One region of the Micrococcus antarcticus genome, then DNA from elsewhere that is predicted to be linked to it. Evidence: riboswitches for the same ligand, from Rfam matches in the RefSeq annotation. Region 1 holds a riboswitch; each other region holds the start of a gene.
What was found. A riboswitch is a leader RNA that binds a small molecule or an ion and turns the genes downstream of it on or off. The one in region 1 is predicted to bind thiamine pyrophosphate.

Region 1 (4,678 bases):
GTCTCTGGGCCCGAAGATCTCATCACCGACGGCAAGGCCATGGTGCGCGTGGCGAACGGTGACGCGCTCCTGACCCGCATGACGGGCGGAGGATGCGCACTGGGGTCGGTCATCGCAGCCGTTCTGGCCGTGCGCGGCCAGATTTCCACGCTGGACGCTACAGCGTCCGCCCATGTGATCTACGGGATTGCTGCCGAGCGGGCCGCACGCGGTGCTGCGGGTCCAGGATCGTTCGCGGTTCGGTTCCTCGACGCGCTCGCGAGTCTGTCGCCGGAGGAGGCCGTCGAGGCCGCGCGAGTACGGGCGGAGCACGCGAGCACCCCGGAACCGAACGGGGCAGGCGCGTGAAGCTTGGGCTGTATGTGATCACGGACCGGGACATCTGCGGCGCTCGCGGAGTCGCCGAGACCGTGCGCAGAGCGGTTCGGGGTGGCGCGAGGATCGTGCAACTGCGTGACAAGAAGGCGGGTTTCGATGATCAGTTGCGCCAGGTAGAGGAACTCGCGGAAGCTATCGACGGACGCGCGCGGCTCATAGTGAACGATCGCCTCGATGTGGCGATCGCAGCCCGCGATCGCGGCATTCTCGTAGACGGCGTACACCTCGGCCAAGGAGACGCGAGGGCGCTCACCGCGCGGCAAGCACTCGGCAGGCACGCCATCGTAGGCCTCACCGCGAACACCTCCGCGCATCTGGCAGCGGTCTCGCAGCTACCCGCGGGCACGGTCGACTACCTGGGCGTCGGCGTGATTCGACCGACCACGACCAAGCCGGATCACCCGCCCGCGCTCGGCGTCGATGGTTTCGCTGAGCTTGTGGCGAATACGCAGATCCCGTGCGTGGCGATCGGCGGAATCACGCTGGCGGATGTCGCGCCGCTCAAGCGCGCCGGCGCGGCTGGAATCGCCGTCGTCTCCGCGGTGTGCGCAGCGGCAGACCCCGAAAGCGCCGCTCGCACGCTTACGCGTGAGTGGGAGCGCTAACGGTGACGATCGTATGCGTGCTCCATTCCCCCACGCGTCATCGGCTGTTCCCATGTTCGGCTGATTGCGTTGTCGTCGTTTCGCCAGTCCCAGACAGTTCGGCGAGCGAACGGGGCAGCTCTCGCCAGAGCTGATGAAAGTGATGCAGAGGCCCGTGCCCGTGCCCGACATCGAGATCTTCGCTGGCTGCCAGCGCACCGTGGAGGTAGGCCTTCGCCATCCGCGCACTATCCTCGACCGAGCAGGTGGGCAGCAACGCCGCGATCGCGGCCGATAAGGTGCAGCCGGTACCGTGATCACTTCGCGTCCGGATGCGAGGTGCCGAAAGTTCGATCGTCGTCTGCGGCCCGTGCAGCAGGTCGACGCTCTGCGCCGATCCGTGCAGGTGCCCGCCTTTGAGCAGTATCCACTCCGAGCCAAGCTGGCGCAGCTCCACCGCACTGGTGCGCATCGCATCGAGCGACCACTTGGCATCAGTGCCGAGCAGGACGTCGGCCTCGGGCAGATTCGGCGTCGTCACCGTCGCCAGCGGCACCAGAAGCTCACTGATCGCCGCGACCGCATCAGGCTCCAGAAGATGATCGCCGCTCTTCGCGACCATGACCGGATCGAGCACAATGTTCCCCGCGCGATGAGCATAAAGCCGTTGCGCGATGGTCTCGACGATGCGCGCATTGGCGACCATGCCGATCTTGACCGCATCGACCCGAACATCGTCGAACACCGCGTCGATCTGATCACCCACGAAGCTCGGATCGAGGGCAACGAACGAGCGCACACCGCGCGTGTTCTGCGCCACCACCGCGGTGATGGCCGCCATGGCGTAACCGCCCATGGCCGAGAACGCCTTAATGTCGGCATGAATACCGGCCCCGCCGGTCGGATCAGTGCCGGCGATGGAGAGGATGTTCATCGTCATCGCGCGATCCCCTCGGCTTCGGCGAGGGCGGCCGCGTGACGCGCGACGTCCGCGACGTCGAGACTCAGCGCCATTGCTGGATCATCCAGTTCCCCGAGATCAAACCACCGCACCTCAAGCGCATCATCACCCGCTACGGGTTCACCCGAGATCCATCGGCACAGCACCGCGACCAGCACGAAATGTTGCCGCAGACAGCCGCTCTCGTCGCGATCGAACGCGTCGACGGCTGTGAACACCCGGTGTGCCTCGCCCCGAACCCCCGTCTCCTCCAGAAGCTCACGAACCGCGGCCTGCTCGATCGTTTCCCCACCTTCGATCTTCCCGCCTGGAAACCCCCAGCGACCAGCATCGGGCGGATTGGCGCGCCGCACCAGCAGCACCCTGCCCTCTCGGAAGACCGCGGCGATCGTCGCCACAACCGGACGCACCGCCGACACACTGGAAGGAAAACGAGCGTTATTCAATGACGATGACACGGCGGCCTCTCTCACGAGGCCGGCAAAGGATCGAGCCGACTAGACCTGTCCCTTCGCCGGCATGATCCGGATCAGGTTCAAAGGGTCACCGTGACGCCTTACGGCCTAACGGAATCTCAGCCCCTTATCGGGACACCCCTCGGTACCCGCCACGCTAACATCGGCGGCCACAAGGAGCAACGCCCCCACCCAGCCCTCGCGGGCACCTCGACGTGAGACTCCGCGCGCGACGATGCAGCGACCCAGCAGGAACCAGAGCCATCCGGAGGTCACCCGCGCGCCGGGTCGGTGATTTTGCTCAGCGAGTTCGCGAGAAAGCGGTCACTTTCGGCGGCGTGGTTGTGCCCGGGAGAACATGTTGCGTGGCAGCGAGCCAGGACCCTCGATCACCGTGCGTTCTGCCAGTGTGTCAGCGTCACGCCCACCCGATACCGGCAGCTCAGTCGCGAACCTCGCCATGCGGTCGCGTGATGACATTCGCTGAGAGGGGTGCGCAGTCCTACCCGCTCGTCGGACGCCGATGGTGTGCACCTGGTCAGCATGACGGTGTCGATGCGGGTCATGAGCGCGGGTGACGGCTACAAGTACCTGTTGCGCTCGGTCGCCGCAGCTGATGGTGAGCGTTCGCTGTCGACTCCGTTGACGCGCTACTACGCCGAGCACGGTACCCCGCCGGGACGGTGGCTCGGCTCCGGCCTCACCGGCCTTGGCGGTGGTCGCCTCGGGAGCGGCGATCAAGTTTCGGAGGCGCAGCTTCAGCTCTTGATCGGGATGGGCCGCGACCCCGTCACCGGAGAGCCACTCGGTAGAGCGTTCCCCGCGTACGCTCCGGTCACCGAACGCATCAAGCATCGGGTCGACCGACTGCCGAGCGACTTGGGGCCAGCTGGACGGGCGGAGGCGATCGCGCAGATCGAGGCCGAAGAAGCCGCACGCGGGACCCGTCGCGCCGTGGCCGGCTTCGACTACACATTTTCCGTCCCGAAATCCGTCTCGGTGCTATGGGCTGTGGCTGACGCGGGGACTCAGGCGCTGATCGCCGAAGCCCACCACGACGCGGTCGCCGGGGTAGTGGATTTCATGGAACGTGAGGTCGCCGCCACCCGCACCGGCGTCACCGCCGGCGACGGGGCGGTCGCGCAGGTCGACGTGACCGGGCTGATCGCCACGGCGTTCGATCACTACGACTCCCGCGCCGGTGACCCGCAGTTGCACACCCATGTCGTGGTCAGCAACAAGATTCAGACCGCGTTCGATGGGAAGTGGCGGTCGTTGGACGGCCGGCCGATGCACGCCGCCGTGGTCGCCCTGTCCGAGCATTACAACGCGGTTCTCGCCGATCGACTCACCCGCACCTTTGGCGTCGGCTGGGAGGCCCGGGAACGGGGCCGGGATCGGAATCCGTCCTGGGAGATCGCGGCTGTCCCCGATGAGTTGATCGCCGCCTTCTCGACCCGCTCGCACGACATCGAGGCTGAGGCTGACCGGCTCATCGCCGAGCATGTGGCGAAGCATGGTCGACGTCCCTCTGCGGCGACGATCATGAAGCTCCGTGCCCAAGCCACCCTCGCGACCCGCCCGGACAAAGAGGTGCGATCGCTGGCTGACCTCACTGCCGAGTGGCGCAGCCGCGCCACCACCATCCTCGGAGACGACGCAACATCGTGGGCCAGCCGCTCGACGAGCAACGAGCCGCCATCAGTGCTGCGCGCCGACGACGTGCCCCTGGAACTAGTTACTGAACTCGGCGCCTCGGTCGTGACCGTAGTGGGTGAGAAGCGGTCGACGTGGCGGCGCTGGAATCTGCATGCGGAAGCCTCACGGCAGACGATGGGCTGGCGGTTCGCCAGCGCACGGGATCGTGAGGCGATCGTCGGGATGGTCACCGACGCGTCCGAGATTGCCTCGCTGCGGCTTACGCCGCCCGACCTCGCCACGTCACCGGCGGCATTCCGCCGCATCGACGGCACGAGCGTCTTCCGGCCGCGGCACTCCACGGTGTTCTCTTCTGAAGAACTGCTCGCGGCTGAGGATCGCCTGCTCGCCCGCTCCCGCACCCTCACCGGGCCGACGGTTGCGCTGGCGACGGTGGAGAGCATGACTTCCCGTCCCGGCGCTGAAGGATTGATGCTCGGTGAGGACCAGGCAGACGCCCTGACTAAGATCGCGGTGTCCGGCCGGGTCGTGGACGTGCTGGTTGGCCCGGCTGGTGCGGGCAAGACCACCGCGATGAACGCGTTGCGGCGGTCGTGGGAAGCCGAGCACGGCGCGGGCTCGGTGGTCGGCCTGGCGCCCTC
Region 2 (4,678 bases), 230 kb from region 1:
GCGCATGCGGGCGGCGGCCGAGGCGGTCTTCGGCCGCCCGAGGACGTCCTCGCCGTGGATGACCTGACGGTGCAGGTTCGAGCGCTCGACGACGTCGTCGTCGATCACGTGGACCTCCCCCACCCCGGCCGCGGCCAGGTAGGTGAGCACGGGCGCACCGAGGCCGCCGGCTCCCACCACCAGCACGCGGGAGCGCAGCAGCGCGAGCTGGGCCTCGGGGCCGAAGCCCTCGAGGGCGATCTGCCGGGAGAAGCGCTCGAGCTGCGTGTCGGCGAGCTCGTCGAGGCCGTGCGGCGCGCGGCACCCGCGGGGGTCCGCGGCGCTCACCTCACCACCACCCCGTCCGGTCGTCGCCCTCGCCCACGGGGGCGATCCGCCCGGCCATCGGCGAGGACGCCGTGGCGAGCGGACGCGGCGGGATGCGCCCGGCGTGGGCGGCCTCCCAGCCGGACTCGACCGCGAGCGCGAGCGCCCGGGCCATGCGCGCCGGATGCGCGGCGCGCGTGATGGCGGACGCGGCCAGGACGGCGTCGCACCCGGCCTCCACCGCGAGGACCGCGTCCGAGGCGGTGCCCACGCCGGCGTCGAGGATGATCGGCACGGACGCGCGCTCGCAGATCAGCTCGAGGGAGTGGCGGTTGAGGATGCCCAGGCCGCTGCCGATCGGCGAGCCGAGCGGCATGACGGCGGCCGCGCCCGCCTGCTCGAGGCGCCGCGCGGCCACGGGGTCGTCCGAGGTGTAGGCCAGCACGGTGAAGCCGTCGGCGACGAGCCGCTCGGTGGCCTCGAGGGTCTCGACGACGTCGGGCAGCAAGGTGCGCTCGTCGGCGATCACCTCCACCTTGACCATGTCCGTCTCGAGCGCCTCGCGGGCCAGCTGCGCGGTGAGGACGGCATCGCGCGCCGTGTGGCAGCCCGCCGTGTTGGGGAGCACCTCGATGCCGAGACGGTCCAGCAGCGGGATCACGCCCGAGCCCCCGCCCACGGCGTGGCGGCGCATGGCGACGGTCGTGAGCGTGGTGCCCGAGGCGACCAGGGCGGCCTCGAGCGCGGCGAGGTCCGTGATGCCGCCCGTGCCCATGATGAGGCGCGAGCCGATCTCGCGACCGCCGACGGTGAGGGGCGGGACGACGTCCGGTGCTCCCCCGCGCTCAGCCACCCTGCACCGCCGTCACGATCTCGAGACGCGCACCGGCCTCGGGCACGGTGGCGTCCCAGCGGGAGCGCGGCACGACGGCCTCGTCCACCGCGACCGCGACGCCGAGCCGTCCGCCGTCGGCGGCCGTGCCGTCGGGGCGGATCTCGCGGCCGGTCAGCTGCGCGACCACCGCGCGGAGGGAGAGCGGCGCGTCGAACGCTCTCGCCTCGCCGTTGACCGTCAGGGTGTGCGGGTTCATGCGGGGACCTCCTGCGTGGGGGCGGGGGACGACTCGGCGGACGGCGCCGAGACGGCGAAGCGGTCGGGGCGGACGAGGTCGAGCAGCCCCTCGTCGGCGGCGGTCCAGGCGGGGCCGGCCCCGCCCGGCCTGCCCGGCTCCCCCGCCGCCCGGCGAACCAGCTCCAGCGCGGCGTGCGCCGACCACGCCGCGAGCAGCACCCCGTGCCGGTGGTGGCCGGTGCAGACGATCACTCGGGGCGCATCCGGCAGCGGGCCGAGGAACGGGGCGTCGTCGGGGCTGCCGGGGCGGGCGCGCGTGGTGACCTCCTCGAGCAGGCAGTCCCGGATGGCGGGCAGGATGCGGGCGGCGTCCTCGAGGAGGTCGAGCACGGCGCCGGCGGGGGTGCCGGCCTCGCGGTCCTCGCGGCTCGTCGCGCCGAGCACGAGCCCGCCGCCCGCGCGCGGGACGAGGTACACGGGCCGTCCGCCCACCAGAGCGCGCACGGTCCGGCTGAGCAGGTGCTCCTCTCCCGGGGCCAGCAGGGACGCCGGCACCCGCAGGCGCAGGATGTCCCCGTGCACGGGGCGCAGCGGCAGGGGCAGGGCGGCGGGGTCGCCCCCGAGCGCGGCGTGGCCGAGCCCCGCGGCCAGCACGGCGACGTCGGCGGTGATCGGCTGCGCGGTCCCGGCACACCCGGCGGTGGTCACCTCCACCTCCTCGCCCACCTGGTGCACCGTCACGGCACGGGCGGGGACCAGGTGCACGCCGTCGTCGGCGGCGAGGCGCGTCAGGGCCGCGGCACGGGCCCGGCGGGGGTCGAGCTGATCGTCGTCGGGGGCGTCGAGGGCGCCGGCGAGGGCGGGTGAGAGGGCCGGCTCGGCGCGGCGCAGCGCCGCGACCGTCACTGGGGCGACGGGACGCGGCAGCCGCAGGGCGGTGCCGGGCTCCGCGGCGGGGGCCTGATCCGCGCCCGCGGCGTCGACGGCCGCGAGCGTCTCGCGCCAGCGCCGCGCGTCGGCGGGCTCGGCGCCCACGAGCCACGCACCCTCCACGCGGTGACCCGCGGAGGCGCCACCGGCCTCGATCCGGGCGACGAGGTCGCCGGTGAGCGCCCAGGACCGGGCGAGGAGCGCGCCGAGCCCGGACTGCGAGTACTGGGTCTCCCCGAGCGGGGCGAGCATGCCGGCCGCGGCGTGGGTGGCGGCGTCGCCGACGGCGGGCGCGTCCAGGTCTGGGGCGATCACGGTCACCTCGTGGCCGGCGTCCCGCAGGCGCACGGCCGTCGCGAGGCCGACGATCCCGGCCCCCACCACCACGCAGCGCATGGGCTCCTCCTCACGGCGGCATGATCCGCATCGAGTCTGATGGTCGGCGCGCCCCGCGCGTGCGCGGACTGCGTCCCTCTCAGCCCGCTGTGGCGCGGGCTCCCATGGATGCCGCCCAGCATACGCCCGGTGGGCGGACGTGGCAGGGTGGGCGCATGCCGCACCGCCCCGCCGCCCTCGCCACACGCGCCGAGCGCGCCCGCCGCCTCGCGGGCGCCCGCCTGTACGTCTGCACGGACCTCTCCCGCCACGTCCGCGACGACGGCGCCCTTGACGCCGGCGCGTTCGCCGCCTTCGCGGCCGCGTGCTTTCGCGGCGGCGTGGACGCCCTGCAGGTGCGGGACAAGCGGGTCGAGGTGGGCGTCGAGCTCGAGGCCCTGGCGATCGTGGTGGAGCTGGCGCGCGAGCACGGGGCGCTGTCCGCCGCGAACGACCGGGCCGACGTCGCACTCCTGGCCGGCGCGGACGTGTTCCACGCGGGCCAGGACGACCTGACGAGCACGCAGGCGAGGCGCGTGCTCGGCCCCGAGGTGCTGCTCGGGCGGTCCTGCCGCACCGAGGAGCAGGTGCGCGGGGCCGCGGCCGATCCGGAGCTGGACTACTTCTGCACCGGGCCGGTGTGGGAGACGCCGACCAAGCCCGGCCGGGCCGCCGTGGGGCTCGCTCTGCCGCGGTTCGCGGCGGAGATCACCGCCCCCGGCGGCGAGGCGGCGGGACGTGTGTTCTTCGCGATCGGCGGGATCGACGAGGACCGTGTGCCCGCGGTGCTGGGCACGGGCGCCGAGCGGATCGTGGTGGTGCGGGCCGTGACCGGCGCCGACGATCCGGAGGCGGCGGCGCGGAGTCTGCGTGCGGCGGTCACGGGCTGACGCTGCCGCGCCCGGGTGGGAGCGGCGCGGCAGCGCCGCGTGGACGACCCCCGCCCTCGCCACGGGGTCATCGACCGTGACCATGACGCGGTCGTGCTCCTGCGTCTCGTCGAGGGGTACCTCCAGGAGCGGCCTCGTCGAACTCCCTGGGTCTGCCCATGGTTCGAGGGCAGCCATTCCAGAACGATCAGTCCCGATCGCCCGCCCCCCGGTCCCGATGGCTGTGGTCGAGCGGGCCGTGCCAGCGGTCGGTGCGCCGGCCGACGTCGAGCCGCTCCCCCGCCGCGATGGCCTCCGCGAGCCACGGCTTGGCCGTGCGCAGGGCGTCCTCCCAGGCCGTCCCGCCCGCGGCGAGCACCGCGAGCGCCGAGGAGAGCGTGCAGCCCGTTCCATGCGTCGACCGGGAGGAGACGCGCGCGCCGCGCACCTCGGTGACCCGGCCTTCGGGGCCGATCACGGCGTCCGGGACCCCTTCCGCGAGGTCCGCGGCATGCCGGAGGTGGCCGCCCTTCAGGACGACCGTCACGCCGTGCTCCGCGGCGAGGCCGCGGGCCAGCTCCAGGGCGTCCGCCCACCGCGCGGGGACGTCCGCGCCGGTCAACGCCGCGAGTTCGGGCAGGTTGGGCGTGACGACGTCCACCGCTGCGAGCAGCGGCGCCCACCCGGCGGGCACGGCGGCGTCGGAGAGCGCGTCCCCCGAGCTCGCCACCATCACGGGATCCAGCACGACGCGCGGGGGCCGGACCCGCTCGAGCCAGTCGCGGACGGCATCCCGGAGCTCGGGCGAGCCGAGCATGCCGATCTTCACGGCGTCGAGCCCGATGTCCGCGGCGACCGAGTCCAGCTGGGCGCGGACGACGTCGACGGGCAGCGGATGCACCGCCTGCACGCCCTGCGTGTTCTGCGCCGTGACGGCCGTGATCGCGGTGAGCCCGTAGCCGCCCCACGCCGCGATGGTCTTGAGGTCGGCCTGGATGCCGGCGCCGCCGCCGGAGTCGGAGCCGGCGATGGACAGGACGCGGGGCACGGACCGGCAGTCGGGGGCGCTCATGCGGCCCAGGGTGCCACGTCCGGCGCCCCCGCCGGGCGGTTCGACACACGCGGC
Region 3 (4,678 bases), 1.1 Mb from region 1:
CTTCCCGGCGCCTCCCCTGCTGCGCCTGGCCGGCTCCCTCACCGACCTGGTGCTGGTGCAGCCCCGTTTGCAAGACCGGCCACGGGATCCGGGGCCGGACTCAGCGGCGGCCCCGCATCCTCCGGCCGCTCCCCCACGCCGCTGACCCCGGCGGGGGGCTGCCCCCGCTTGGCGCGCCGGGCCTCCGCGGGGCTCAGGCCCACGCTCACCCCGCGCGCCTCCTCGCGCGTGTGGCTGCCCTCCTCCGCGGAGGAGCCGCCGCGCAGCCGGGCCAGAAGGGTGGACTGCCTCCGCTCCATGCCCTTCAGGTCCGAGGCGATCAGCGAGTTGATCCACCGTGCGTTCGGATCGGCGTCGATCAGGATGGCCTTGGCCAGCAGGGTGCACGGGAGGGCGAGGATCGCACCGAGCGGGCCGAGGACCCACGCCCAGAACAGCAGGGAGAGGAAGCTGACGGTGGGGATCACGCCGATCGCGTCCCCGGCCACCTTGGGCTGGATGATGGACTGCAGCACGAAGTTGAGCACCGAGTAGCTGATGACGACGCCGAGGAAGGCGGGCCAGCCGCCCTCCGCGAGGCCCAGGATGGCCGGCGGGATCAGGCCGATGATGAAGCCGATGTTGGGCACGTAGTTGGTGAGGAAGCTCAGCACGCCCCACACGAGGGCCATCGGCACGCCGATCACCAGGAGCGCCACGACGTCCAGGACGGCCACGATCAGCCCGAACACGGTGGTCACCACCCAGTACCGGCGCACGCCGCCCGCGAAGTCCATGAGCGCCTGGCCGAACTCCCGGCGGGCCGAGCTCAGCAGCTGGACGCGGCGCTCCACGGCCATGGAGTCCATGGCCAGGAAGAACATCCCCATGACCACGGTGATCAGCAGGCCCACCACCGCGTAGACGTTGGACGCGATGGCGGTCAGCGCGGTGACGGCGGCGCCCGTGACCTGCTTGATGTCCACGGCCTGCAGCTGCGCGTTCACCATGTCCGGGGTGAGCCCCTGGGAGGACAGCCACGCCGAGACGTCCTGCATGATCGCCTGGAACCGCCCCGCGTACTCGGGCAGGGAGCTCACCAGCTCGAGCCCGGACCAGAAGATCAGCCCCACGAACACGGCCAGCACGGTGACCACGAGGAGCACCGTGGCCGTGGCCCCGAGGACGGGGTGCACGCCGCGCTCGATCAGCCAGCGCTGCAGGGGGTAGGCCACGATCACGAGGTTCAGCCCGAGGAAGACGGGCGCGATGATGGAGGCGATGCCCTGCAGGAACTGCACGAGCACCACGAGGCCCGCGAGCGTCAGCACGATCACGAGCATGCGCGGCCACATCCGGTGCGGCCGGCGGATGTCCCAGTCGGAGGCCGGCGTCGCCGGGGCGACCTGGGGGGCGGGGGCGGGTCCGGCCGGCGCGGCCTCGTCGGGGGTGCTCACGCGTGCAGTCTAAGGTCGGCGCGGACGCGATAGGCTGGCTCCAGTCCACATCGACAGGGGAGCGCCGCAGCGGCGCTGAGAGTGCGGTCCGCCGCAGACCCTCGAACCTGCTCCGGCTCGCACCGGCGAAGGAAGTCGAGACCCTTTCCCGGGGCGTCCGCATGCCGCGGGCCCGCCCCCGGCCCCTCCCGCCGCGCAGGAGGAGACCCGCATGACCCGCACCGCCACCGAACACGCCCGCCGCCCGCGCACCGCCGCGCTGGCGGCCCTCTCCGTCGCCGCCCTCGCCCTCACGGGCTGCTCGCTCTCCGGCCAGGGGGGCTCCGGCTCCTCCTCCGCGGCGGGCTCCGCGGACGCCGCGGCCGCGGCCACCACGTCCGGCTCCGACTCCGCGGGCGGTGGCAAGACCGTCACGATCATGACCCATGACTCCTTCGCGCTGCCCGAGGAGCTCATCGCCCGGTTCGAGCAGGAGTCGGGCCACCAGCTCTCCACCACCGCCCCGGGCGACGCCGGCTCCGTGGTCAACCAGCTGCTGCTCGCCAAGGACCACCCCACGGTGGACGGCGTGTACGGCATCGAGGACCACTCCACGCACCGGCTCATCGACGAGGGCGTGGTGGCCGAGTACACCCCCGCGAACCTGCCCGAGTCCGCGAAGGACCGCGTGGTCGAGGGCCGGATGATCCCCGTGGACCAGGGCCAGGTGTGCCTCAACGTGGACACCCCGTGGTTCGAGGCGGAGGGGGTGGAGGTCCCCGACTCCCTCGAGGACGTCACCGACCCCCAGTACGCGACGCTGACGGTGCTCACCAGCCCCGTGACCTCCTCCCCCGGCCTCGCCCTCCTGGCCGCCACCAAGGAGGAGTTCGGCGACGACTGGAGGGGCTGGTGGGAGAAGGCCCTCGACGGCGGCGCCAAGGTGGACGCCTCGTGGTCGGACGCGTACTACACCGACTTCTCCGGCGGCGAGGGCAAGGGCGAGTACCCGATCGTGCTCTCCTACTCCTCCTCCCCCGCGTTCGCCCCGGCCACGGACGTCCTGGAGGCCTCCTGCACCCCGCAGACGGAGTACGCCGGCGTCGTCGAGGGCGCGAAGAACCCCGAGGGCGCGCAGGCGTTCATCGACTTCCTCCTCTCCGAGGACGTGCAGAAGGCGCTGCCGGAGTCCATGTACATGTACCCGATCGACGAGTCCGTGGAGCTGCCCGCCGAGTGGGCCGAGAACGCCCCCCTCGCCGAGGACCCCATCTCCCCGGATCCGAAGGCCGTGGACGCCGAGCGCGAGGAGCTGCTCAAGGAGTGGACCGCGCTGCACGAGGAGCACGCCGGGAAGTGACCTCTCAGGTCCCCGGCCCGCCCGCGCTCGCCGAGCCCGTCCTCGCGCCCCCGGGTCGCCCCGCGGGCGGACGGCCACGGCGCCGCACGCGGGCCGGCGGGGACGGGATCGGCGCGTGGTGGCTGCTCGCCGCCGTCGTGCCGCTCGCGTTCCTGGCGGTGTTCTTCGCGTGGCCCGTGGCGGCCATGCTGTGGCGCGGCGTGTCCGCGGACGGCGCACTGGACCTCACCGCGTTCGGCGAGGTCCTCGCCCGCGAGCGCACATGGCGGATCCTCGGGCAGACCCTGGGGATGGCGGCGGCCGGCACGGTGGCCGCCCTCCTGCTCGGGCTGCCGGCCGCACTCGTGCTGCACCGCCGGGCGTTCCCGGGCCGCGCGCTGCTGCGCGCGGTGGTGACGGTCCCGTTCGTGCTGCCCACCGTCGTCGTGGGCGTGGCGTTCCGCGCCGTGCTGGCCCCCGGCGGGCCGCTGGGGTGGACGGGCCTGGACCAGTCCACCGCCGCCGTCGTGCTGGCCCTCGTGTTCTTCAACGTCTCCGTGGTGGTCCGCCAGGTGGGCGCGCTGTGGGCGTCGCTGGACCCGCGGCAGGAGGAGGCCGCGCGCACCCTCGGGGCCTCGCCCTGGCGCGCGTTCCGCACCGTGACCCTCCCGCAGCTGGCGCCCGCCGTGGCCAGCTCGGCCGCACTCGTGTTCCTCTTCTGCTCCTCGGCGTTCGGGATCGTCCAGACCCTGGGCCGGCCGGGCTACGGCACCCTCGAGTCCGAGATCTGGGTGCAGACCTCGGTGTACCTGGACCTGCGGGTGGCCGCGGTGTTCTCCACGCTGCAGTTCCTGGTGGTCATGGCCGCCGTCGGGATCTCCGGGGCCACCGCGGCGCGGAGCGTGCGCGCCCTGCGCCTGCGGGACGCCCCGCTGCGCCGCCTCACCCGCGCGGACGCGCTGCCCGTGGCCGCCACGCTGGCCACCGCGGCGCTCGTGCTGCTGCCGCTGGGCACCCTCGTGCTCCGCTCCTTCCACTCGAGCCAGGGGTGGGGGCTGCGCAACTACACCCTGCTGGCCACGAGCTCGGGGGCCGGCTTCGCCGGCGGCACCACGCCCCTGGAGGCGCTGGACCACTCGTGGCGCACCGCCGTGGACGCCACGCTCCTCACCCTGCTCGCCGGCGTGCCGCTCGCGCTCCTGCTCACGCGGCCCGTGCGCTCGGCGCTCGCCCGGCGGGCCCAGCGCTGGCTCGACGGCGCCGTCCTGCTGCCCCTCGGCGTCTCCGCCGTGACGGTGGGCTTCGGGTTCGTCGTCTCCCTGCGGGCGCAGGCCCCGGACCTGGCCGCCTCGGGACTGCTCGTGCCGCTCGCGCAGGCGGTGGTGGCGCTGCCCCTCGTGGTGCGCTCGCTCGTGCCCGTGCTGGCCTCCGTCGACCCGCGGCTGCGGGAGGCCGCCCGCACACTCGGGGCGGGGCCGCTGCGCGTGCTGGCCACGGTGGACGGGCCGTTCCTGGCGCGTGGGCTGGGGCTGGCGGCGGGGTTCGCGTTCGCGGTGTCCCTCGGTGAGTTCGGGGCCACGAGCTTCCTCGCCAGCCCGGACCGACCCACGCTGCCCGTGCTGATCGTGCGGCTGCTCGGCCGGCCGGGCGCGGACAACTACGGGATGGCGCTCGCCGCGGCCACGGTACTGGCCGTGCTGAGCGCCGCGATCATGCTGGTGTGCGAGAGGCTGCGTCCCCGGGGCGCGGCGGGAGCGGGAGGCGCGTGGTGAGCACGGCGGAGGGGCGCACGCCCCACCCAGGGAAAGCCAGCGGTGCGGCGGTCTGCCACGACGGCGGCGGCACGCCAGGCGCGCCCGCCGGGGCGGGGGTGCGCGTGAGCGGCCTGAGCGTGGCCTACCCCGACGGTGCGGTGCCGGTGCGC

Region 2: another riboswitch for thiamine pyrophosphate. It lies ahead of LG274_RS00300 (FAD-dependent oxidoreductase); the one in region 1 lies ahead of LG274_RS01400 (NUDIX hydrolase).
Region 3: another riboswitch for thiamine pyrophosphate. It lies ahead of LG274_RS06330 (thiamine ABC transporter substrate binding subunit); the one in region 1 lies ahead of LG274_RS01400 (NUDIX hydrolase).

The regions. Positions count from the first base shown of each region.
Region 1 is NZ_CP085253.1:286,165-290,842, forward strand. It holds gene LG274_RS01385 (hydroxyethylthiazole kinase) at 1-348, shown strand, start outside; gene thiE (thiamine phosphate synthase) at 345-983, shown strand; gene thiD (bifunctional hydroxymethylpyrimidine kinase/phosphomethylpyrimidine kinase) at 1,021-1,902, opposite strand; gene LG274_RS01400 (NUDIX hydrolase) at 1,899-2,396, opposite strand; TPP riboswitch at 2,412-2,531, opposite strand; gene mobF (MobF family relaxase) at 2,934-4,678, shown strand, end outside.
Region 2 is NZ_CP085253.1:56,620-61,297, reverse strand. It holds gene moeB (molybdopterin-synthase adenylyltransferase MoeB) at 1-327, opposite strand, end outside; gene LG274_RS00310 (thiazole synthase) at 329-1,159, opposite strand; gene thiS (sulfur carrier protein ThiS) at 1,152-1,397, opposite strand; gene LG274_RS00300 (FAD-dependent oxidoreductase) at 1,394-2,704, opposite strand; TPP riboswitch at 2,709-2,813, opposite strand; gene LG274_RS00295 (thiamine phosphate synthase) at 2,860-3,573, shown strand; gene thiD (bifunctional hydroxymethylpyrimidine kinase/phosphomethylpyrimidine kinase) at 3,761-4,624, opposite strand.
Region 3 is NZ_CP085253.1:1,361,520-1,366,197, forward strand. It holds gene LG274_RS06320 (agmatine deiminase family protein) at 1-145, shown strand, start outside; gene LG274_RS06325 (AI-2E family transporter) at 39-1,436, opposite strand; TPP riboswitch at 1,482-1,587, shown strand; gene LG274_RS06330 (thiamine ABC transporter substrate binding subunit) at 1,648-2,775, shown strand; gene LG274_RS06335 (ABC transporter permease) at 2,772-4,526, shown strand; gene LG274_RS06340 (ABC transporter ATP-binding protein) at 4,631-4,678, shown strand, end outside.